One region of the Streptomyces sp. NPDC031466 genome, then DNA from elsewhere that is predicted to be linked to it. Evidence: riboswitches for the same ligand, from Rfam matches in the RefSeq annotation. Region 1 holds a riboswitch; each other region holds the start of a gene.
What was found. Region 1 has a riboswitch for cyclic di-AMP ahead of ACZ5GP_RS17600 (transglycosylase family protein). Riboswitches for the same ligand answer to the same signal wherever they lie in the genome.
Positions count from the first base shown of each region.

Region 2: it holds a riboswitch for cyclic di-AMP, as region 1 does, so the genes downstream of both, ACZ5GP_RS15135 (M23 family metallopeptidase) here and ACZ5GP_RS17600 (transglycosylase family protein) in region 1, are expected to answer to the same signal.
Region 3: it holds a riboswitch for cyclic di-AMP, as region 1 does, so the genes downstream of both, ACZ5GP_RS10115 (transglycosylase SLT domain-containing protein) here and ACZ5GP_RS17600 (transglycosylase family protein) in region 1, are expected to answer to the same signal.

Region 1 covers NZ_JBVIJT010000006.1:525,370-532,786, forward strand. Annotated here, with positions in the region: gene ACZ5GP_RS17590 (cytochrome P450 family protein) at 1-396, shown strand, start outside; gene ACZ5GP_RS17595 (transglycosylase family protein) at 545-1,600, shown strand; cyclic di-AMP (ydaO/yuaA leader) riboswitch at 1,796-1,984, shown strand; gene ACZ5GP_RS17600 (transglycosylase family protein) at 1,989-2,735, shown strand; gene eno (phosphopyruvate hydratase) at 3,041-4,327, shown strand; gene ACZ5GP_RS17610 (FtsB family cell division protein) at 4,457-4,933, shown strand; gene ACZ5GP_RS17615 (DUF501 domain-containing protein) at 4,975-5,508, shown strand; gene ACZ5GP_RS17620 (Ppx/GppA phosphatase family protein) at 5,505-6,479, shown strand; partial or broken gene ACZ5GP_RS17625 (GtrA domain-containing protein) at 6,452-6,901, opposite strand.
Region 2 covers NZ_JBVIJT010000005.1:663,541-670,957, forward strand. Annotated here, with positions in the region: gene ACZ5GP_RS15115 (hypothetical protein) at 126-1,085, opposite strand; gene ACZ5GP_RS15120 (chaplin) at 1,260-1,484, opposite strand; tRNA gene ACZ5GP_RS15125 (tRNA-Met) at 1,944-2,017, shown strand; gene ACZ5GP_RS15130 (PP2C family protein-serine/threonine phosphatase) at 2,173-3,333, shown strand; cyclic di-AMP (ydaO/yuaA leader) riboswitch at 3,536-3,683, shown strand; gene ACZ5GP_RS15135 (M23 family metallopeptidase) at 3,694-4,770, shown strand; gene ACZ5GP_RS15140 (aldo/keto reductase) at 4,874-5,818, shown strand; gene ACZ5GP_RS15145 (PrsW family intramembrane metalloprotease) at 5,842-7,236, opposite strand; gene trmB (tRNA (guanosine(46)-N7)-methyltransferase TrmB) at 7,280-7,417, opposite strand, start outside.
Region 3 covers NZ_JBVIJT010000004.1:278,001-285,417, forward strand. Annotated here, with positions in the region: gene ACZ5GP_RS10095 (hypothetical protein) at 1-614, opposite strand, end outside; gene ACZ5GP_RS10100 (hypothetical protein) at 978-1,439, opposite strand; gene ACZ5GP_RS10105 (helix-turn-helix transcriptional regulator) at 1,774-2,772, opposite strand; gene ACZ5GP_RS10110 (RidA family protein) at 2,908-3,303, shown strand; cyclic di-AMP (ydaO/yuaA leader) riboswitch at 3,838-3,994, shown strand; gene ACZ5GP_RS10115 (transglycosylase SLT domain-containing protein) at 4,000-4,752, shown strand; gene ACZ5GP_RS10120 (hypothetical protein) at 4,812-5,192, opposite strand; gene ACZ5GP_RS10125 (polysaccharide deacetylase family protein) at 5,602-6,375, shown strand; gene ACZ5GP_RS10130 (aldehyde dehydrogenase family protein) at 6,780-7,417, shown strand, end outside.

The DNA of each region.
Region 1 (7,417 bases):
CTGCGCTTCGACGGCCCCGTGGAGCTGGCCACCTGGCGGTTCGCGACCGAGGCGCTGACCGTCGGCGGGCAGGACATCGCCGCCGGCGACCCCGTCCTGGTCGTCCTGGCCGCCGCCGACCGCGACCCCGCGCGCTTCGAGCGGCCCGACACGCTGGACCTGTCCCGGCGCGACAACCAGCACCTGGGATACGGGCACGGCATCCACTACTGCCTGGGCGCGCCGCTCGCCCGCCTGGAGGGCCAGACCGCCCTCGCGACGCTGCTGCGGCGCCTTCCCGATCTGCAACTCGCGGGCGATCCCGCTGATTTGCGCTGGCGCGGCGGGCTGATCATGCGGGGACTGCGCACCCTGCCGGTGGAGTTCACACCCGCACATGAAACGGCTGCCGGATGAGTAAGGACTGACGGCGTGTCACGACTGTGATCTTCGCGTGATCTCCGCTGCATCGACTTGTGACAAGTGTTCGAGTGCGGCTACGTTCACGTCGACTCGGGCACCCCGGTGCCCGGGTCGTCGTCACAGTCTCCCGAAAGGCAACCGCATGCTCTCCGGCAATGGTCGTCACCGACGCCCCCGCCAGGCCCCGGCCCTCATCGTCGCGGCCGGAGTCACCGGATCAGCCATCGCCATCCCGCTCCTCGGGGCCACGAGCGCGAGCGCCGCCGAGACGGTGACGTGGGACAAGCTCGCCGAGTGCGAGAGCGGCGGTGAGTGGAGCGCCGACCCCGGGAACGGTTACTACGGAGGGCTCCAGCTCTCCCAGGAGACGTGGGAGCAGCACGGCGGCCTGAACTACGCGCCGAGCGCCGACGAGGCCTCCAAGTCGCAGCAGATCGCCGTGGCGGAGGACATCCTGGACGCCAAGGGACCGAAGGCCTGGCCGAGCTGCGGGCCGATCGCCGGGCTCACCGACGGCGGCGCCGCGGCCGACGTCGACCCGGGCGACCCGATCCTCCCCGAGCCCTCGGACACGTCGGGCGCCGGCGGAGCAAGTGGCAAGGGTGCGGACGAGAAGGCCCGCGAGAAGACCGGCGAGAAGGCCGGCAAGGGCGAGTCCGCGGCCGGGAAGGGTGCCGGTTCCACCGACACCTCCGACGACACGTCAGAAAAGCGGAAGTCCTCCGGCCACGCGGGCGACACGCCCGGATCGGACCGCGCCTCCCGAGACAAGAATCACGACGGGACGGACGTCGTGGACACATCGGACGGCAAGGACGGGGCGTCCGAGGCGGGCAAGTCCGGCGCCGAGGACGGCACTTCCCGCGACCCGAAGAACTCCTCCGACCCCTCCGAGAGCTCCGAGGACTCCGCCGCCGGCCGCCACCGCGCCGGCGACGCGGACGAGACCTCCGCAGCCGACGCGCGGAACGCCGACGGCGACCGCACCGGCCGGCACGCCTCGCGCGGCGGCGAACGCACCCAGAAGGTCGCCGACGGGACCTACGAGGTCCGCTCCGGGGACAACCTCTCGGTCATCGCGGACGACCTGGACGTCAAGGGCGGCTGGCACGAGCTGTACTCCGAGAACAAGGAGACCGTCGGAGCCGACCCGGACCTCATTCTCCCCGGTCAGAGCCTCGATTTGGGCGAAAAGTAGCGGTAGTTGACGAAGCGTCCGCCGGGCGCTTCGCAACCGTATGTCCGCATTGGCGCAAGTGAGAGATGGGTCTCAGAAGGCCTGATCGTCTTTGAAATTGTGGCGATCGCGTGACTACGGTCGTCATCGCCCGCCACTCGTGGGCCCCGCCGGTCGGTACGCCGAATCCTGCCAACGGCCGGACGGGAACAGTCGTCGCTTCGAGCGCCGTGGGCAGGAGCGGGGGACCCAAGGTAAGTGCCGGGTCCGGACGTTGGGGCTTCCGCGAGGGAGCGCCGCGGACGGGACCGGCTAGGGGTGAAGTCGCACCGAAGTCGGTGCGACCGGGCAACTTCACTGGCCCGAACCCGACAGCTCACCTCGCAGGCGTCGGTGAGGGGATGAACTCATGCTGTTTTCCAGCAAGGGCAAGCACCGCCGTCCGTCCAAGGCCACCCGTGTCGTCACGCTCGCCGGTGTCACCGGTGCCGCCGTGGCCGCCCCGCTGATGGCCGCCGGTTCGGCCAGCGCCGCCACCGGCCAGGAGTGGGACGCCGTCGCCCAGTGCGAGTCCGGCGGCAACTGGTCGATCAACACCGGCAACGGCTACCAGGGCGGTCTGCAGTTCTCGCCCTCCACCTGGGCCGCCTACGGCGGTACGAAGTACGCGCCCACCGCCGACAAGGCCTCCAAGGCCCAGCAGATCGAGATCGGCGAGAAGGTCCTCGCCGGCCAGGGCAAGGGTGCCTGGCCGAGCTGCGGCGTCGGCCTCTCGGGCGCCGCGTACAACGGCGGCGGCGCGCAGCAGCAGGCCCCCCAGCAGCAGGCCCCGCAGCAGCAGACCAAGCCGCAGCCGCAGCAGACGCAGCAGCAGGCCGCCCCCCAGCAGCAGGCCGCCCCCCAGCAGCGGGCGCAGCAGGCCCCGAAGCCGCAGCCCGCGCCGCAGACCGAGTCGCAGAAGACCGTCGAGACCCCGACCGGCAAGAAGGTCGAGAAGGGCGACGGCGAGTACAAGGTCAAGACCGGCGACACGCTGTCCAAGATCGCCGCGGCGCACGACGTCAAGGGCGGCTGGCAGAAGGTCTACAAGCTGAACGGCGACATCATCGACAACGCCGACTTCATCTTCCCGGGCCAGCAGCTCCACCTCAGCTGACCCGCCCGCGGCCGTGCCTCGGCGGACGCACGGCCGCCCGCCCCGTCCCCACGGGCTCCCCGCCCCGGTGCGCGTACCCCCGTACGCACCGGGGCGGGGGCATGTCCGCGTCACACCCGGCCCGCCTTGTTCGCTACCAGCGAGTAGAAAACGTGGCCTTACGCCCCGTTTCCCGGCTGTTTGCGCAACTGTCCGTCCCAGGGGACGGGCGGTCGGCTGGCCGAAGGCTCCGGGCCGGTTAGGCTCAGGAGACGCAGGGCCGAAGCGGCTCTCGTAAACGCGTCACATCCCAGAAGGAGATGCTCGTGCCGTCCATCGACGTCGTCGTAGCCCGGGAAATCCTGGACTCCCGAGGCAACCCCACGGTCGAGGTCGAGGTCGGCCTCGACGACGGCAGCACCGGTCGTGCCGCCGTCCCGTCCGGTGCCTCCACCGGTGCCTTCGAGGCCATCGAACTCCGTGACGGTGACCCCAACCGTTACCAGGGCAAGGGCGTGGAGAAGGCCGTCCTCGCCGTCATCGAGCAGATCGGCCCGGAGCTGGTGGGCTACGACGCCACCGAGCAGCGGCTGATCGACCAGGCCATGTTCGACCTGGACGCCACCGACAACAAGGGCTCCCTCGGCGCCAACGCCATCCTCGGCGTCTCGCTCGCCGTCGCGCACGCCGCCTCCGAGGCCAGCGACCTGCCGCTGTTCCGCTACCTCGGCGGCCCGAACGCGCACCTGCTGCCCGTGCCGATGATGAACATCCTCAACGGCGGGTCGCACGCCGACTCCAACGTCGACATCCAGGAGTTCATGATCGCGCCGATCGGCGCCGAGTCGTTCTCCGAGGCGCTGCGCTGGGGCACCGAGGTCTACCACACGCTGAAGAAGGTCCTGAAGAGCAAGGGCCTGGCCACCGGCCTCGGCGACGAGGGCGGCTTCGCCCCGAACCTCGACTCCAACCGCGCCGCCCTGGACCTCATCCTGGAGGCCATCAAGGAAGCCGGCTACGTCCCCGGCGAGCAGATCGCGCTCGCGCTCGACGTCGCCGCCTCCGAGTTCTACAAGGACGGCTCCTACGAGTTCGAGGGCAAGTCCCGCTCGGCCGCGGAGATGACCGAGTACTACGAGGAGCTCGTCGCCTCGTACCCGCTCGTCTCCATCGAGGACCCGCTGTTCGAGGACGACTGGGCCGGCTGGAACGCCATCACCGAGAAGCTCGGCGACAAGGTGCAGCTCGTCGGCGACGACCTGTTCGTCACCAACCCCGAGCGCCTGGCCCGCGGCATCGAGGAGAACTCCGCGAACGCCCTGCTCGTCAAGGTCAACCAGATCGGTTCGCTGACCGAGACCCTGGACGCCGTCGAGATGGCCCAGCGCAACGGCTTCAAGTGCATGATGTCCCACCGCTCCGGCGAGACCGAGGACGTCACCATCGCCGACCTGGCCGTCGCCACCAACTGCGGCCAGATCAAGACCGGTGCCCCGGCCCGCTCCGAGCGCGTCGCCAAGTACAACCAGCTCCTGCGCATCGAGGAGATCCTCGACGACGCCGCGGTCTACGCCGGCCGCAGCGCGTTCCCGCGGTTCCGCACCGCTCAGTAGCACGACGCCGGGGCTCCCGCGCGCCCAGCCGCGTGAGCCCGTGGTTACCTACGTCCCCGCACCCGGTCCCGTACCGTGTGCGGGGACGTAGGTACGTTTACACGCCGCGCTGCTCTGGGGAGGCGGAACATGGCCAAGGCCGGGACCAAGGACCGGTTCTCCACCGCTACCCGCCTGCGGCTGCTCGGCGAGCAGACCGCCGAGCGCGTCTACCGGTCCCAGACCAAGCGCCAGGCCCGGCGCTCCCGGCTCACCGGCCGCGCGGCCCTGCTCGCGCTGGTGCTCTGCTCCCTGGTCGTGGCGCTCGCCTACCCGATGCGGCAGTACGTCTCGCAGCGCGCCGAGATCGACGACCTGCGCCGGCAGAAGGCCGAGCAGCGCGAGGACGTCGAGAAGCTGCGCGACGAGAAGGCCCGCTGGCAGGACGACGCGTACGCCGAGCAGCGCATCCGGGACCGCCTGCACTACGTGCGGCCGGGCGAGACCGGGTTCACGGTCATCGACCCGGCGGCGGCCAAGAGCCGGCGCGCGGACCAGGGGGCGGCCTCGCGCCCCTGGTACTCGAACGTCTGGGAGGGCGTCGACAAGGCCGACCGCCCCGACTGACCCCAGCACGGCCCCCGTAGAGAACCGATCGAAAGACAGGCATGCACACGCCCCCGCCCTCCACCGACCGCACCGAGCCCACCGACGCCGACGTCGAGGCGTTCAAGCAGCAGCTCGGCCGCCCGCCGCGCGGGCTGCGGGCCATCGCCCACCGCTGCCCCTGCGGTCAGCCCGACGTCGTCGAGACGGCGCCGCGCCTGCCGGACGGGACGCCGTTCCCGACCACGTACTACCTGACGTGCCCGCGGGCCGCGTCCGCGATCGGCACCCTCGAGGCCAACGGCGTGATGAAGGAGATGTCGGAGCGGCTCCAGAGCGATCCCGAGCTGGCCGCCGCCTACCGCGCGGCCCACGAGGACTACATCGCCCGCCGGGACGCCATCGAGGTCCTGGAGGGCTTCCCGAGCGCGGGCGGCATGCCGGACCGCGTGAAGTGCCTGCACGTCCTGGTCGGCCACTCCCTGGCCGCGGGGCCCGGCGTGAACCCCCTCGGCGACGAGGCCATCGCGATGCTGCCCGAGTGGTGGGCCAAGGGTCCCTGCGTCACGCCGTGCGCGCCCGGGGACGAGGCGTGACCCGCGTCGCCGCCGTCGACTGCGGCACGAACTCCATCCGCCTCCTGGTGGCGGACGCCGATCCGGTCACCGGCGAACTGCGCGACCTGGACCGGCGCATGACGATCGTGCGCCTCGGCCAGGACGTGGACCGCACCGGGCGGCTGGCCCCCGAGGCGCTGGAGCGCACCTTCGCGGCCTGCCGCGAGTACGCCGAGGCCATCGAGGCGCACGGCGGCGTGGAGCGGGTCCGCTTCGTCGCCACCTCCGCCTCCCGCGACGCGGACAACCGCGAGGAGTTCGTCCGGGGCGTCCTGGACATCCTCGGCGTCGAGCCGGAGGTCATCACCGGCGCGCAGGAGGCGGAGTTCTCCTTCACCGGCGCCACCCGGGAACTGGCCGGCCGCGACGACCTGGCCGGGCCCTACCTGGTCGTGGACATCGGCGGCGGCTCCACCGAGTTCGTCGTCGGCACGGACTCGGTCGAGGCGGCCCGCTCGGTGGACGTCGGCTGTGTCCGCATGACCGAGCGTCACCTCGTGCGCGACGGCGCGGTCGCCGACCCGCCCTCGCCGCAGCGGTTCGCCGCGGTCAGGGCGGACGTCGAGGCCGCCCTGGACCTCGCCGAGCAGGCGGTCCCGCTCAAGGAGGCCCGCACCCTGGTCGGCCTCGCGGGCTCGGTGACCACCGTCGCCGCGATCGCGCTGGGCCTGGACGCCTACGACTCGCGGGCGATCCACCACTCCCGGATCTCCTACGAACAGGTGGCGGCCATCGCGGAGCGCCTGATGGGCGCCACGCACGCCGAGCGCGCCGCGATCCCCGTGATGCACCCGGGCCGCGTCGACGTCATCGCGGCGGGCGCCCTCGTCCTGCTCACGATCATGGACCGGACCGGCGCCCGCGAGGTCGTGGTGAGCGAGCACGACATCCTCGACGGGATCGCCCACAAGGTGGCGGCGGAGGTCGCGGAGGAGCGCCTGCGGGGCTGACCCGCGCGGGCGAAGACCACCAGGCGCAGCACCGCGAACCGCGCGACGCCGGCGAGGGCGGAGGCCCCGAGGTACACGCCCTGTTCGAGCACCGCGCCGGGCGCCGCCACCAGCTCCTGAAGGACGAGCATCGCCGCGCACGTGAGCGCGTACGAGGCCGCCGCGGAGCCGGCCGACTGCGCGTGCTGGCGCCAGGTCGCCCGGCGGCCCGCGCCGAAGGTGAACCGGGCGTGCAGCTCGGTGGCCAGCAGGGTTGCGGCCGCGGTGATCACCGCGTTGGCCAGCGCCCAGGGGAGCCAGGACGCGAGACCCGCCACGGCGAAGCCGGCCGCGAGCCCCACCCCGCCGCCGCAGAGCACGAAGCGGGCGAAGGCGGTGACAGCACCGGAGGCGGCCTGTCCCTGGCTCCCTGTTCTCTCCATGCCCCGACCCCTTTGCTGGCTCGTTGTGCCGGCTCGCTTCGCGAAAGGCACGCCTCTGACCTGGGAGGACAGCATGGTGTGCCGCAGTGGTGCCATCATGGCACATGCGTGGCGCCATGGGTATCCATTTATGGCGCCATGCCTGCGGTCTGGTGGCGTCGAAGGGGGGTGCGGAGCCCTCGCCGTGACAGTCCGTCGGGAAAGTTCGTGAAGTTCTTCACAAGGATTTCGGCCCTGGGGAGCGAGGTTCGGGGGCATCGGGACCCCGAAAAGGTCATCCAGGGGTTCTCGCGGGGGTGGTCTCGGCGCTGCCGGCGCGGGGCCCGTGGGGCGGGCGGTGCAGTGGTTCACCGCCGCTGCCGACTCAGAGCGGCAGCTCACAAGGGGTGGACAACGACTCGCGCGGCACTGTGGTTCCCCTGATCCGGCATGACCTCGGTCACGTGGGCGGCGAAGTGTAGCAGAGGCTCTCCCCATGCTTGTGAAGGGGCGCACGAGCGACCCCCGCCCGGCAGG
Region 2 (7,417 bases), on a different contig from region 1:
CCGTCACGTTCTGGGGTGCTGTCGATGTGCCGGGGCGAGGGTGGCCTGTGGGGTCGGTGTGTCGTCGGGCTTCGGGGTGTTTCCGGCCTGAGGCTGTGGTGTGTTGCGGGGCTGGCCGCGCGGGGTCACTCCGCTTCAGCGCGCGTCCGGCGGGTCCGGCGCCAGTACGAGTGGGCGGCGACGGTCAGTGTGATTCCGTAGACGGCGAACGCGGTCAGGCCGATCCAGGCGACCAGCAGCGCATCGCTCGCGGAGTGGAAGTCGCCTCGCCGCATCGTCACCATGCCGGTCGAGGCCAGGGTCAGGTACCCGATGCCGAACACCCCGTACGGAGCCAGCGTGGCGGCGCCGAGCAAGGCCGGGGCCAGCGGGAGCCAGCGGGGGACGCGGCGGCCGCGCAGCCACAGCGACCAGCGCGGGAAGACCTGGCCCCACGGACGGGCCAGGCCCCACAACAGGAAGGCGCCGAGCGCGGCCAGCAACACGGTGCCGTCCAGGCCCCAGGACTCCAGCGTCAGCCAGATTCCTGACGCGCCGTTGCGCTCGGAGACGGCGAGCATCTCCTCGCCGGTCATCCCGGCGAAGGCCCCGCCGGACGCCCAGATGAGCTTCATCGCCGCGTAGGGGAGAAAGGCCGCCGTCCCGACACCGGCCGCCAGTTGGACCGGCCCGGAGGCGGCGGAAGGAGTCCGTGCGACGGCCGCGGCGGGCGGGGGGCGCACGGACCGGGCCGTGGCCGCGAGCAGCACGACCCCGGCCGCCGCCAGCGCGTGGTTCGCCGCGGCCACGCCGTTGTCCACCCCCTGACCGAATACCAGGGTGATGACGTCCATCAGCAAGCCGAACGCGGCCATCCCGGCCGGCACGCAGAGCACCCACAGCCCCACCCGCGACGCCGGCCGCAGTCCGTACCGTGCGACCGCGCCGCAGGTCAGGGCCGCCCCCGCCCCCACCGCCGCGACCCCCCAGCCCAGCGCCGGGGGACCCGGCTCGCTGCCCAGGTAGAACAGGGGCGTCCCGCTCAACGCGCACGCCACGCCGAAACCGGCGTACACCACCGCCCACGCCGTCGTGGCCCGGCCCACCCGGCAAGGCCACCGCTGCCACCACGTGCGCCAAGGCGCCCTCGTCATCCCCGTCGCACCGACCATGCGGTGACCATCGCATCGACCGCAGCGGCGCGGCGTCAACTGCCGGGACGAGCTGCACACGCCTGACGGGTGAGCACCCTCTACGCCCGAGGTACGACCCGCTTCGGGTTACTGCGGTTCGCAGACGTTGTTCGGGGTGGGGTTGAGGACGCCGGCGACCGAGATGGTGTTGCCGCAGAAGTTCACGGTGGCGTGCACGGGGGCCTGCACCAGGTTGCCGGTGGCGAGGCCGGGGGAGTTGGTGACCTTTCCGTCGGCTTGGGGCTCGGGCCCGGGGTCGTCGGCGGTGGCCGGGGCGGTACCGAGGGCGAGGGTGAGCGCGGTGAGCGCCATGGCCACGGCGAGGGCTCCGCGCTTGCTCCGGTGCCTGGGGCTCGGGCTCGGGCTAGGGGGAGGAGTGGACATGGGTGCCGCCTTCCGAAGGTGCAGGGCTGCTTTACCTGGGAGCCTCGCGGGCGCAGCGCGAAGGGGCTCGGCCGGTGACCCGGCAGAGGGAAACGAATCGCCCATTCGTACGCCTGGGCGTGCGCCCGGGGGCACGGTGTGGCAGGACGTGCAGGTCGTGCGCCCGGGAGCGCGGCGTGGCAGGACGTGCAGGTCGTACGCCCGGGGCGCGCCGCACGCCCGAGACGCACCCGGGACACGGCGCGATACCCCGGACGCCGAGCCGGCGACCACCGACCCCGCCGCCCCGACCGCCCCGCCGGACCCCGCCACCCCCGACCACCCCACCGGCCCCCGGAGAAGCGGTTCGCTTCATCCGTCCGGATGGCGTACTGTTGTGTTTACCGACGCGGGGTGGAGCAGCTCGGTAGCTCGCTGGGCTCATAACCCAGAGGTCGCAGGTTCAAATCCTGTCCCCGCTACTGAAGGCCGAGGGCCGGAAGCATTTCGATGCTTCCGGCCCTCGGTGTTTTCCGCCCCGTGACCCGCTCGGCCCACACCGGCTCGCACCCCCGCCCCGCTGCGGGAAACCTGGGTGCAGCGCGGTGATGGGCGCAAACTCGGCGGGAGACAAGCGGTGGGGCAGCGTGGAGGTACCGGCGGCAGCGGAGCCACCGCGCACGAGCGGGCCTTCGTGCGGGCCCTGCCGGTCCTGCTCCTGGTCGTCGGGGTCCTGTACGACGCCTCGACCCCGCCCGACTTCACCGCGGCCCCGCTCTTCACGGCCGCCCCGCTGATCGCCGCCCCCTTCTACTCGCTCCTGAACACCGCCCTGACCGGCGCCGCGGCCTCCGTCTCCGTCATCGTGCTGCACTACGGCAACGCGGCGAACAGCCATGTCGAGGCCGTCACCGAACTGCTGACCGTGATGACCGTCGCCGCCCTCGCCATCGTCATCAACCGCGTCGTGCGCCGCGGCAACGACCGGCTCGCCACCGCCCGCTCCATCGCCGAGGCCACCCAGCGCGCCGTGCTGCCGCAGCCGGACCCCCGGATCGGCGGGCTCGACATCGCGGCGCGGTACGAGGCCGCGCAGGCGGACGCCTTCATCGGCGGCGATCTGTACGCCGTACAGGACACCCCGCACGGCGTGCGGCTCATCGTCGGCGACGTGCGCGGCAAGGGCATGGGCGCGGTGGCCGCCGTCGCCGTGGTCATCGGCGCCTTCCGGGAGGCCGCCGAGCAGGAGGCCACCCTGGAGGCGGTGGCGCAGCGCCTGGAGCGGGCGCTGGCGCGGGAGGGCACCCGGCGGGACGGGCTGGACGCCTTCGAGGGGTTCACCACCGCCGTCCTCGCGGAGATCCGGCTCAGCGACGGCTGCGTACGACTGGTCAACCGAGGGCATCCCGAGCCGCTGCTGCTGCGCGGCGACGGGCGGCTGTGCGTGCTCTCCCCGAGCGAGCCCGCGCTGCCGCTCGGCATGGGCGAACTGGGCGGCTGGCCGGACCGGGCGGACGAGTCGAAGTTCCCGCCCGGCGCGATGCTGCTCTTCTACACGGACGGCCTGTCGGAGGCGCGCGACGCCGCGGGCGTCTTCTACGACCCGGCGGCCCGGCTCGGCGGGCGGATCTTCCCCGGCCGCGAGGGCCCGCACGCGCTGCTGGCCACGCTCACGCAGGAGGTGCGGCGGCACACCGGGGGCGCGGCCACGGACGACATGGCGCTGCTCGCCCTGCGGCGCCCCGCCACCGCGGACGTGACCCACGGACACCACGAGCGTGACGGTGACCCGGGGTGACCGAAGTGCGTTGCCGCACGGCCCAACTGACGTTTTGTCAACGCGGCGAGGGGTCAACTCGCCCCGGTCCTGGCGCCCGTGTCCTGATAAGTACGGGCCGAAGCCGTTAACGATCAATCGGAACGGCTTGGAATACGGGCCCCCCGTCTATTAACGTTCGATAACGCAGCGCGGTCGTCCCAGCCGTCACCAGCGACGGCTCCGTGCGCACGCGCCTAATCCCGCAAGGGAGCCGGGGAACCACCAACTTGGGGTGAATCAGGCATCCGCGCCCTCGTGCCGGATGCTCGTAGGAGACCTTCCTGCTCCGAACCCGTCAGCTAACCCGGTAGGCGAAAGGAAGGAAAGGAGCGCGCCCCAGTGGCGTCCAACCGGCCTGCCCCCCAAGCCGTGTACATACCGAACGACGACGATTTCGGTGGGTACGACCAGGAGACCTGGGAGGAATGGAACCCCACCGAGGAGTCCGTCCGCCCCGTCCGCGGCAGGCACCGTGTGCACAAGAAGGGCGGCGGCGGGCTCGCCCGCAGCTCCACCGTGCTGGGCGTCGGCGTCATCGCCGCCGTCGGCGCGGGAGGCATCGCCACCGCGCAGGACGGCAAGCCGCCGGTCACCATCTCGATGCCCGACCTGGGCGCCGTCGCAGACTCGCTGCCCAAGGCCGACTCGCTTCCCGGCATCGGCTCCCTGATGGCCGACGACGCGTCCGCCGCCGCGGGCGCCGATGCCGTCCCGGCCGCCACGCCGCTCACCACCGCCGGTGCCGGCACCGCCGGTATCCGGCAGGGCGGCGCCGACGCGGGCGAGGCGTTGCGCGCCCGCATCATGCGGCAGGCGGAGAACCAGCAGGCCCAGGCGGACGACGCGGTGCGCACCGCGGCCGAGGAGAGCGCCGCCGAGAAGGCCGCCGCCGAAGCCGCCGCCCAGCAGCGGGAGGCCGAGCGCGAGGCCGACGCGAAGGCCGCCGCCCAGAAGAAGAAGGAGCGGGAGGCCCGGGAGGCCAAGGCCCTGGCCGAGCGTCGGGCCAAGCTCGCCAAGAGCTATGCGCTGCCCACCTCCTCGTACACCCTGACCTCGCACTTCGGTGACGCCGGTGCCATGTGGTCCTCCGGGCACCACACCGGTCTGGACTTCGCCGCGCCGACGGGTACCCCCCTCAAGGCCGTGCACACCGGCACCGTCAAGGAGGCCGGCTGGGCGGGCGCGTACGGCTACCGCACGGTCCTGGAGCTGCCCGACGGCACCGAGGTCTGGTACTGCCACCAGTCCTCGCTCAACGTCAGCGTGGGTCAGAAGGTCGCCACCGGCGATGTCATCGGGCGGGTCGGCGCGACCGGCAACGTCACCGGTCCGCACCTGCACATGGAGGTCCACACCGCGGGCGGGGCCAACATCGACCCGCTGTCCTGGCTGCAGGGCAAGGGCCTCAACCCCTGAACAGCCCCTGAGCAGCCCCTGAGCGCCCCCTGAGTCCGGCGCCCGCGCGCGCCGAGCCGTGCCCTGCCGGAATTCCCCTTCCGGCAGGGACGTTGAGGAACGCATGACTTCTCTCCGTACGCTCGGCTCATCCGACCTCGACGTCTTCCCGCTCTCCCTCGGAGGCAACGTCTTCGGCTGGACCGCCGACCGGGACGCCTCCTTCGCCGTCCTCGACGCCTACGTCGCGGCGGGCGGGAACTTCGTCGACACCGCCGACGCCTACTCGCACTGGGCGGACGGCAACAAGGGCGGCGAGTCCGAGACGCTCATCGGCGCGTGGCTCGCCGAGCGCGGCAACCGCTCCGATGTCGTCGTCGCCACGAAGGTCGGCTCCCACCCCGATTTCAAGGGACTCTCCGCCGACACCATCAAGGGCGCCGCCGAGGCCTCCCTGCGCCGCCTCGGCACCGACTACATCGACCTCTACTACACCCACTTCGACGACCCGTCGGTCCCGGTGGAGGAGATCATCGGGGCGCTCGACGAGCTGGTGCGGGCCGGGAAGGTGCGGGCGATCGCCGCGTCCAACATCGCCCCCGACCGGCTCCAGGAGTCCCTCGACTTCTCCGACCGCGAGGGCCTGGCCCGCTACGTCGCGCTCCAGCCCCACTACAACCTCGTCTCCCGCGACACCTACGAAGGCCCCCTCCAGGAGGTCGCCTCCCGCGCCGGCCTCGCGGCCGTCCCCTATTTCGCGCTCGCGTCCGGCTTCCTCACCGGCAAGTACCGCCCCGGCACGCGGGTGGAGAGCGCGCGCAGCGGCCGCGTCGAGGAGTACGTGGGCAGTGAGCGCGGCGAGCGGGTGCTGAACGCGCTCGACCGGATCGCGGCCGAGCGGGACGTCCAGGTCGCCACCGTGGCGCTCGCCTGGCTCGCCGCCCGGCCGACCGTGGCCGCGCCGATCGCCTCCGCGCGCACGGTCGAGCAGCTGCCGGCCCTGCTGGCGGTCGCGGACGTGGAACTGACCGAGGTGGAGCTGGCGACGCTCACGGCGGCCTCCGCCTGACGCCGGGCGTGGCGCCGGGGCGCTTAGGAGCGGTAGAGGTTGTGCGGCGGCCAGCCGTACGCCGGGTGGCCGTACGGGGGGCCGCCCGGTGCGGGGCCGCCGTATGCGGGGCCGTAGGCAGGGGCGCCGTAGGGCGGCGGGTGGCCGTGTCCGGCGTAGGGCATCCCCACGGCCAGGGGCATCGGCATGGGGTACAGGACCGGCGCCGTCGCGCGGGCCGCGTAGGCCAGGGCGGGGCGGGCCGGCCCGCGGCGCTCCCACAGCTCTTCGAGCAGCTCCCGCTCGCGTACGACGAAGTCGGCGCCGGCCCTGCCGCGGCGCCCCCGGTGGCGCAGGAACGCCAGGGACGTCGCGTACGTCTCGTACTCGGCGACCGTGCGGGCCGCCGCCTTCCCCCAGGTGTACGCGGCGTAGTCGCGGGCCAGCGCGCGGGCGCGCATCGAGCCGAGCGCGTACGGCTCGGGCGGGGTGAGCCAGCCCGCCGCCGCGTAGGCGGGCAGCTCGGCGCGGATCAGGCGCAGTTCGCGCTGCCGGGTCCAGATGGCCAGCCAGGTCACCAGGCCGAAGGAGGGCAGCATGAACAGCGCGTACACGGTGAAGAAGCCGTACTGCCCGAAGACCGCGGAGCCGTTCCACAGCGCGTGCACGCCCATCGCGAGCAGCAGCCCGGTGAGCGGGAGCAGCACGCGGCGCACGTGCTGGCGCTCGGCGAAGAACGCGGCGAGGCCGAAGCCGATGCCGGTGAGGACGGTGAAGAGCGGGTGCGCGAACGGCGACATGACCACGCGCACGAAGAACGTCGCGGCCGTCACGGAGGCCAGGCCGCTGTCGCGGCTGAGCTGGTCGGTGACGAAGGCGTTGCCGAGGTAGAGGATGTTCTCGGTGAACGCGAAGCCGGTCGCGGTCACCCCGGCGATCACCACGCCGTCGACGACGCCGGTGAAGTCGCGTCTGCGGAACAGGAAGACGAGCAGGACGGCGGCGGCCTTGGCCGACTCCTCCACGATCGGGGCGATGACCGTGGCGCCGAGGGTGTCGGCGCTGTGCGGGTCCGCGGTGGCGGTGGCTATCCAGCGGATCGCGAAGCTGTTCGCGACGATCGCGATGAGCGCGGCCGCGCACGCCCCCCACGCGAAGGCGAACAGGAGATTGCGCCAGGGCCCCGGCGCCACCCGGTCCAGCCAGCGGAACGCGGCGACGAGCAGCGGCACCGGCACCGTCGCGAGGCCGAGGCCGACGAGGAAGCCCTCGGTGCCGGTCTGTTCCCTGACCAGGGCGAGGATCACCAGGCCCGACAGGGCGAGCAGCGTGACGAGCCCGGCCGCCCGTATCGCGCGCCGCTGCCACCAGTGGGCGCGGCGGACCTCTCCCGGGGCGGGGGCCTCGGGGGGTATCGGATACGGAGAACTGGTGGCCACGTCGTTGACCCTAACGAGGGATACGGGTGGCCGCGACGGGGCCTTACCGACCGGCGCCGGTCCCGAGCGGTGCGGTGCGGCGGAACAGCAGGTCGCGGACGACATGTCCCTTGGTCAGGCCCTGGCCCTCGAAGCGGGTCAGGGGGCGGAACTCCGGGCGCGGGGCGTAGCCGCCGTCCGG
Region 3 (7,417 bases), on a different contig from region 1:
AGGATCGCGGGTCCGGTGTCGGTGTCCGCCCAGGCCCAGGCGTCGTCGGCGGTACGCGCGGTGATCCCCATCACGTAGTGCACGCCGTCCGGGGTGGTCTGCGTGGTCCAGCGGGAGCCGTCGTAGTGCAGCACCTTCAGTCCCGTGTCGTCCTCTCCGACGACCCACGCTGCGCCCGGTACGGCGGTGAAGTCCTGGTAGACCCGCAGGGTCTGCGGCAGGGCGAGCACGTTCCACTCCCCCGCCGACCGGCGCAGGATCTCTCCTTCTCCCGCACGGTTGTTGTGGAGGACCCACAGCTCGTCCCCGACGAACCGCGCCTTGCCGAGCCAGCCCGGGTCACCGGCGCCGGGGAAGGTCGTGTCCCGGCTCCACGCCTTGCCGTCCCACCGGTACAGCATCGGGCGCAGCCCGTCGGCGGTGTGCTCGTAACCGGTCACCCATCCCTCGCCCGGCCCACGGGCGGCGAAATCGGACACGGTCACCGGCGAGGCCGCCGCGGGCGGCACGGGAAGCACCGTCCAGCCCGGCGTCACGGCCGTGGCCACGGGGGCCGACACCGCCGCGACACACGCGACCAGACAGCAGACGAGGGCCACACGGAGACCGTTCACGAAACCGTTCACGAGACCTCCCAGGAGGCGAAGGCCGCTCAGCCTATGGCGTGCACCCATCGGTGACCAGACGTCACACCACCGTCTCCCGGACATTCCGAAGTTCCCCGGCGCGGGCGCGGTGCGGGGCAGGAGGCATGTCTATGGGGCTTGTCCAGGGGGCTCGTTGAAGCTCCTACGGTGCGGGAAGCGCGGAGAGCCGTCCGTGACGTGGTTCGACGTGGACGACGACACGGAACTCCCGCTGGCCGGGGACTTCCAGGCGTTCATCGAGCGTCTGGTTGCGGCCACGTCGCTCGATGCCGAGGATACGGACGGTAACCGACCGGCATCACGATCTGCGGAGGTGACTGCGCGTCGGCCTCAGCTTCCGGTCGGATCGAGGGCCTCTGTGTGGGAACACGCGCGTTCGGTCCTGCTCTCCGGCAGGTGCATGCGGTGCACCAACGTACGTGTCGTGCGCCGCGCCGGGCAGCTGCGCCATGTGACGTCGGGGTAGCAGGCGCGCAGGTGCGAGATGGCGCGGGTCTCCAGACCGCTGTCGAGCAGGGGCGCCGCGACGTGGATCTCCGAGATGACGCCGCTCGCGCACTGTTCGCAGACCTCGTAGGTGAGATGGCCCACGACCCGGCGGATGTGTACGAGAAGAAGGCTGTCGGCCCGGGCGTCGGGCGCGAGGGAGTGGAGGATCTGCACATCGCGGTAGGCGAGCAGGCGGCGGTGGATCCTGCCGCGTCGGCGCTGGGATCGGGCGTGCCGGGGCGTCTTGCGCCGCTGGATTACGCGAGCGAGAGGCCCCGGCAGCCGATGAGGGTTGCCAAGCATGAGGAGCGGCTACCCCGGGGGCATGTCACCAATCCTGCGGGGCGGCGACTGGAGCCGGGTGGCGAACAAGAGCGGCATGCCCCAACTCGGCTTCAGCCTCTTGCTGGGTTCGCCCCCGCGCCTCGACCGCCCGGCAATCTTTCGACGCGCGACGCGACTCACCGGCCGAGGTTGGGGGGACGCGGATCTTCGCGGAGAAGATCTCCACTCGCGTCTCCCGGCGCCCCGAGCCGGGGGCCGCCGTGCAGTTCGGCGGGAAGATCCGCTCAACAGGCCGCCCCGGCGGCGGACGCGTGGTCTTCCAGCTGGTTTGCGGCTGGGGCGGGTGTCTGGGCTAGGACTCCGGAACCTCGGCGTAGCGCGCGGCCATCGCGGCGGCGCGGTCGCGCAGGGAGAGGCGCAAGGCCGCGGGGGCCAGGGCTTCCGCGTCCGTGCCGAGCTGCCACAGCGCCCACTCGGCATGGCGCAGGTCCTGGTACGTCGCCTCCAACCGCAGCCACCCCTCGGGCCCCTCAGGGTCGGGGCGGACGCCGGGGTCTGCGGCGCGCACCGCCACGGCGGTGTTCAGCAACTCCTCCCGCCGCCGCGGGTTCACCCGGAGCGGCACGGTGATGTGGTCGCCGGACAGGAACCGCGCGCAGCGTTCCCGCCAGATCCGTTCCAGGTCGACCTGGTTCGGCCGCTGTGCCGGTTCGGGGAGTTCCTCGGCGGCCGAGACCCGGGACAGCCGGTAGGTGCGGTCCGCGCCGGATCTGGTGGCGAGCAGGTAGCCCCGGTCCCGCACGGTGACCAGGCCGATCGGGTCCACCGTGCGCCACCGCGGCGGCTGGTCCGTGGCCGCGTAATGGAGGCGCAGCTTGTGCCCGGTGAGCACCGCGCGCCGGATCTCGGCCATCGTCGTCTCCGGCACCTTCTCGGCGTCCGACCGGCTTGGGAGCAGGTCCGTCTCCGGTTCCACGAGGAAGCGCCGGGCCGCGTCGCTCGCGGGGGCCCGGTGGCTTTCGGGCAGCGCGTCGACGACTTTGCGCAGGGCCGCGGCACGCGCCGGGCCGAGGCCGAACACCCGCTCCGCGCGCCCCGGTCCGGCGGCCAGGAGGGCCACGGCCTCGTCGTGGTTCAGCCCCATGAGCTCGGTCCGGAAACCGGGCAACAACGCGAACCCGCCGTGCCTGCCGCGTTCCGCGAAGACCGGGACGCCGGCCGCGGACAGCGCCTCGATGTCGCGCAGCACGGTACGGGTGGACACCTCCAGCTCACGGGCGAGCGTGTCCGCGGTCAGCCGACCGCGCTGACGCAGCATCAGCACCAGCGAGACCAGTCGATCTGCGCGCATGCGGCAGACCTTATCGAATACATGACCGAGGGTGTCGTGATTCGTTGGCAGGCTCCGGGGCACCGACGTCGGCGTCAGCGCCGGCGTCGACGGATGTCCGCATTTCCCGTGCAGACGAATGGAGCTGATGTGGCAGTGGAACGAACGGCGGTCAATCCCGTGACGTGGTCGGTGGAGATGGGATTCAACCAGGGGGAACTCGTCAGCGGGCACACCCGGACCCTTTACTGCTCCGGGCAGACCGCGATGAACGGCGACGGCAAGCCTCAGCACGAGGGCGACATGGCCGGACAGTTGGTGCTGAGCCTCGACAATCTGGAGGCCGTGCTCGGCGAGGCCGGCATGTCCCTCGCGAACCTTGTCCGGCTCAATGTCTACACCACCGACGTCGATCTGCTGTTCCCTCATTACGGCCTGCTGGCCTCGCGGTTGGGCGCCGCGGGGGTGGCACCGGCCACCACGATGCTCGGGGTGACACGGCTGGCGATTCCGGGTCAGATGGTCGAACTCGAAGGAACTGCCGTCGCATGACGTGACCTCACCACCAATTCACCGCTTCTCCTGCTCGTGCCGGTCCGACCGGCACGAGCAGTTTTCATTCCCGAGGGCAATCGGCGGCCGATGGACAGGCCGGGTTGCTTTGCCATCAAGAAGGAAGGCATTTCACAGCAGCAGGCGCCATGGAGCCCCCTGCACCGCGCTGAGATGACGCCACCCTCAAGCGGTTCAATATGTCCATCTTTACACGATAAGTAGACTTGGCGCCTCTTTTGCCAAGTAAGTGCAGTTTCATTTCCCTTTCGCGGCGATAAACACCGATTTTTCCGCGCCGCTTCAGTGAAATGTGTCACGCCGATAAGGGATGATCGTGTAGCTCTCCGCGCCTATTTCCGTTCCCCGCAAAGCTAGTTGGCTTTAGCGATCAAAAGAGTCGTAGAGATCAAATCCCCAGGGAAGTCTCTTTGGATTCGCCGGTGTGAATTCCGGCCTTGTTCCGTCCCGGCGCTCTCGCTTAATGTCACCGTCAATCCGGATGGAACGCCGAATCCTGCCGCTGTCCGGAAACCCTTCCACTCACTCATCCACGGCAGGAGCGGGGGACCCAGGTAAGCCGCCGATCCGGATTCCGGATCGGCTCGGGGTGAAGGCGCGTTCCCCACGCGTCAGGACAGCTCCCGTCCGAACCCGACAGCTCACCTCGCAGGCGACGGAGAGGAACGTTTCGTCATGCCCGCAAAGGGAAAGCACCGCCGCCCCAAGTCCAGCTCGCTCAACCGGGGCATCGCCGCTGCGGGAACGGGCGGAGCCGTGCTCGTCCTCCCCGTGCTCGGCGCCACCAGCGCCGGAGCGGCCGAGGCCGGCGCCCTCGCCAAACCGGCCGCCGACTCCAGGACCTACGTCGTCGTCGCGGGCGACTCCCTCTCCAAGATCGCCCAGGAGCACTCCCTGAGCGGCGGCTGGAAGAAGCTCTACGAGGACAACCGCGGCGTACTCGGCGCCGACCCTAAGCTGATACACCCGGGCCTGAGGCTCACTCTCGGCGCGAAGGGCGCGGCCGAGCCCGAGAAGAAGCCGGCCGCCTCCCCGGCGTCCGCCGAGCGGGCGGACCGCTCGGCGCGCGAGGCCGTGCCCGCCGTCGCCCCGGCGAAGAAGACCTACGCCAACAACCTCGACGGCTGGATCAGGGAGTCGCTGGACATCATGGCCCAGCACGGCATCCCCGGTTCCTACGAGGGCATCCACCGCAACGTCATGCGTGAGTCCTCCGGCAACCCGCTGGCCATCAACAACTGGGACGTCAACGCGGTCGCCGGCACGCCCTCCAAGGGACTCCTCCAGGTCATCGGCCCCACGTTCGCCGCGTACCACGTGCCCGGCACGTCGCTGGACAGCTTCGACCCCGTCGCCAACATCACCGCCGCCTGCAACTACGCGGCCGACCGGTACGGCTCGATCGACAACGTGAACGGCCCGTACTAGACCTCACCCACCGCACAGACCGCCCGCCCGGCGGATCACCCGCCGGGCGACTCGTTCGGCTACCGGCACAGGCCGTGCGCGGTTCCCATGATCTGGGCGGTCTGCTTCGGAGTGGTGCCGATTTCTCTCATCGTCTTCTTCGCCTGGTCGCCGAGCGCCTTCCCCCGCGCGGCGCAGAAGGCGTTGCCGTGGGTGAGGAGCGTCGCGTCGTCGATGTCCGCCAGGTCCGGGTAGTGGTCCCGGATCGTCTTGAGGTAGAGCTTGGACATCACACCCGTCAGCTCGCGCGGCTCGGCGGCGCTGGGCGCAGGCGTGGACGCGGTGGTCGAGGGTGCGGACGCCGAGGCCCGGGCGCGGTCGTCGCCGTCGTCGTCGCACGCCGATGCGCCAAGGACGGTCACGGCGAGGCAGAGGGCGAGGACAGGCAGGCGCTTGTACATGGATCTCCTGGTCGAGGGGAAATGCGGGGTTCATTCTCACCCCTGACGAGGTGGTGGCTCCCGGCGGGTGGACATCGCCGACATCGTGGTGTGGGGCGCCCCGCCCTTCGGGGGCGGTCGAAGGTCAGACCGCCCGGCGCCCGTCTCGCTCGGGAGACCCGCGCGTTCGACGCGTACGACGGTCAATGCGCCATCTCCCGAACGGTGTTGACGCCGCCTCGGCACGGGCGTCGCAAGTCGACGGCGCCCGCCACCCGCGCCTCCGCTCGCGGCGGGTTGTCCGTGAACTCTCACGAAATTGTCCGTGATCTGTAACAGGCGCATCCCTCGGCCGCCGGGCCCCGTCCTGGCATGTGGCGGTAAGGCGACCGGACCGGGGACCGGCGAGGATGACGTGAGAGGGGCGGGCATGGCACGGCACAGCGGGGGACGGGGCTGGTACGGCAAGTTGGTCGGGGCGGCGCTCGGTGTGACGGTGCTCGCCACCGGCGCCTCGGTGTGGACCGCGCAGGCCGGTGACGTGAGCGACGCGCCGCCGCGGGCGGGCGCACCGGCCAAGCCGGGCGGTGACGTCAAGCCGGTCTCGGCGACCATCGCGCACGCCTCGGAGAAGGGGAAGCGCGGCGTCAACATCACGATCGACGACGGCCCCGACCCCGTGTGGACCCCTCAAGTGCTCGACCTGCTGCGGGAGTACGGGGTGAAGGCCACCTTCTGCATGGTGGGGACGCAGGCGCGCGCCCACCCCGACCTCGTGAAGAAGGTGGTCGCGGAGGGGCACCGGCTGTGCGACCACTCGGTGTCGCACGACACTGCCATGGACAAGAACTCCCAGCACTATCAGTCGCAGCAGATACTCGACGCCGAACGCATGATCACAAAGGCGTCCGGCGGTGTGCGGCCGATGTACTACCGGGCGCCCGGCGGGGCGTTCACCCCGTACAGCCGTAAGCTCGCCGCTTCCCGGGGCATGCGCCCGCTGGGCTGGAACGTCGACACCAAGGACTTCGAGCGCCCCGGCACGGACGCCATCGTCGCCACCGTGGAGCGGGAGCTGCCCAACGGGCCGACACTCCTCTTCCACGACGCGGGCGGCGACCGCACCCAGACCGTCGAGTCGCTGCGCCGGCTCCTCCCCCGCCTCAAGGAACAGGGTTACGCGTTCGGCTTCCCCGTGCGCTGAGTCCCCCCCGCACGTCACACGCCCTGCACGTCCCCCGGGAAGCCTCTTCGCGCCTGCCGCGCTGCCGAACGCCCTGCGGTTGTTCGGCAGCACCGGCACCCTTGGCGTGCGCAGGGGCTGCCCGCCGGCCTCATGGCCTCGCCGGTCGCCCGCGGAGTCGGCGACCGGCCCCCGGCGGGCACCACACCCGGATCCCGGAAGCAGCGCACGTAACGGTCCGGCGAGCCCACGCCCCGCCGGGGCCCACCTCTCCCTAGCCCAACCAGGTCACATCTGCCCCCGACTCTCCCCCCGGCCCGTGCGTCCCCATGGCCACGGAGAGCCCGGCGGACGATGTTGGTGCCCGGTATGCCGTGCCGGTGGTCAGTCGGTACCGGACAGGTGTGGGAACGAGGGAGGCCACGATGGCGGAGCTGTTCATCGACGGGGAGTGGACCGGTGCCGTCCGGGGCGCGCGGCGGGACGTGATCAACCCGTACGACGCGTCCGTCGTCCAGCAGGTCGACGACGCGGACGAGGCCGACGTCGACCTCGCCGTCCGAGCCGCCCGGCGCGCCTTCGACCGCGGTGACTGGCCGTCGGCACCCACCCGGGAGCGGGCCGACGTACTGCTGAAGGTGTCGCGGTACCTCCTGCGCGACCAGGAGGAGATCGCCCACGTCGAGTCCCTCGACACCGGGAAGACGCTCGCCGAGGCACGCATCGACGTCGAGGACGTCTCGAACGCGTTCCGCTACTTCGCCGAGATCGCCGACAAGGACGGCGGCCGGGTCGTGGACGTCGGCCCCGACGTGCTCAGCCGCGTCACCTACCACCCCATCGGGGTCTGCGCGCTCATCGCGCCATGGAACTACCCGCTGCTCCAGGCCTCGTGGAAGGTCGCCCCCGCGCTGGCCGCGGGCAACACCCTCGTGCTCAAGCCCAGTGAGACGACGTCGCTCTCCACGATCCACATGTTCCGGCTGCTCGCCGAGGCGGGTACCCCGGCCGGGGTGGCGAACCTGGTGCTCGGCCCGGGCGCCACCGTCGGCGCGGCCATGTC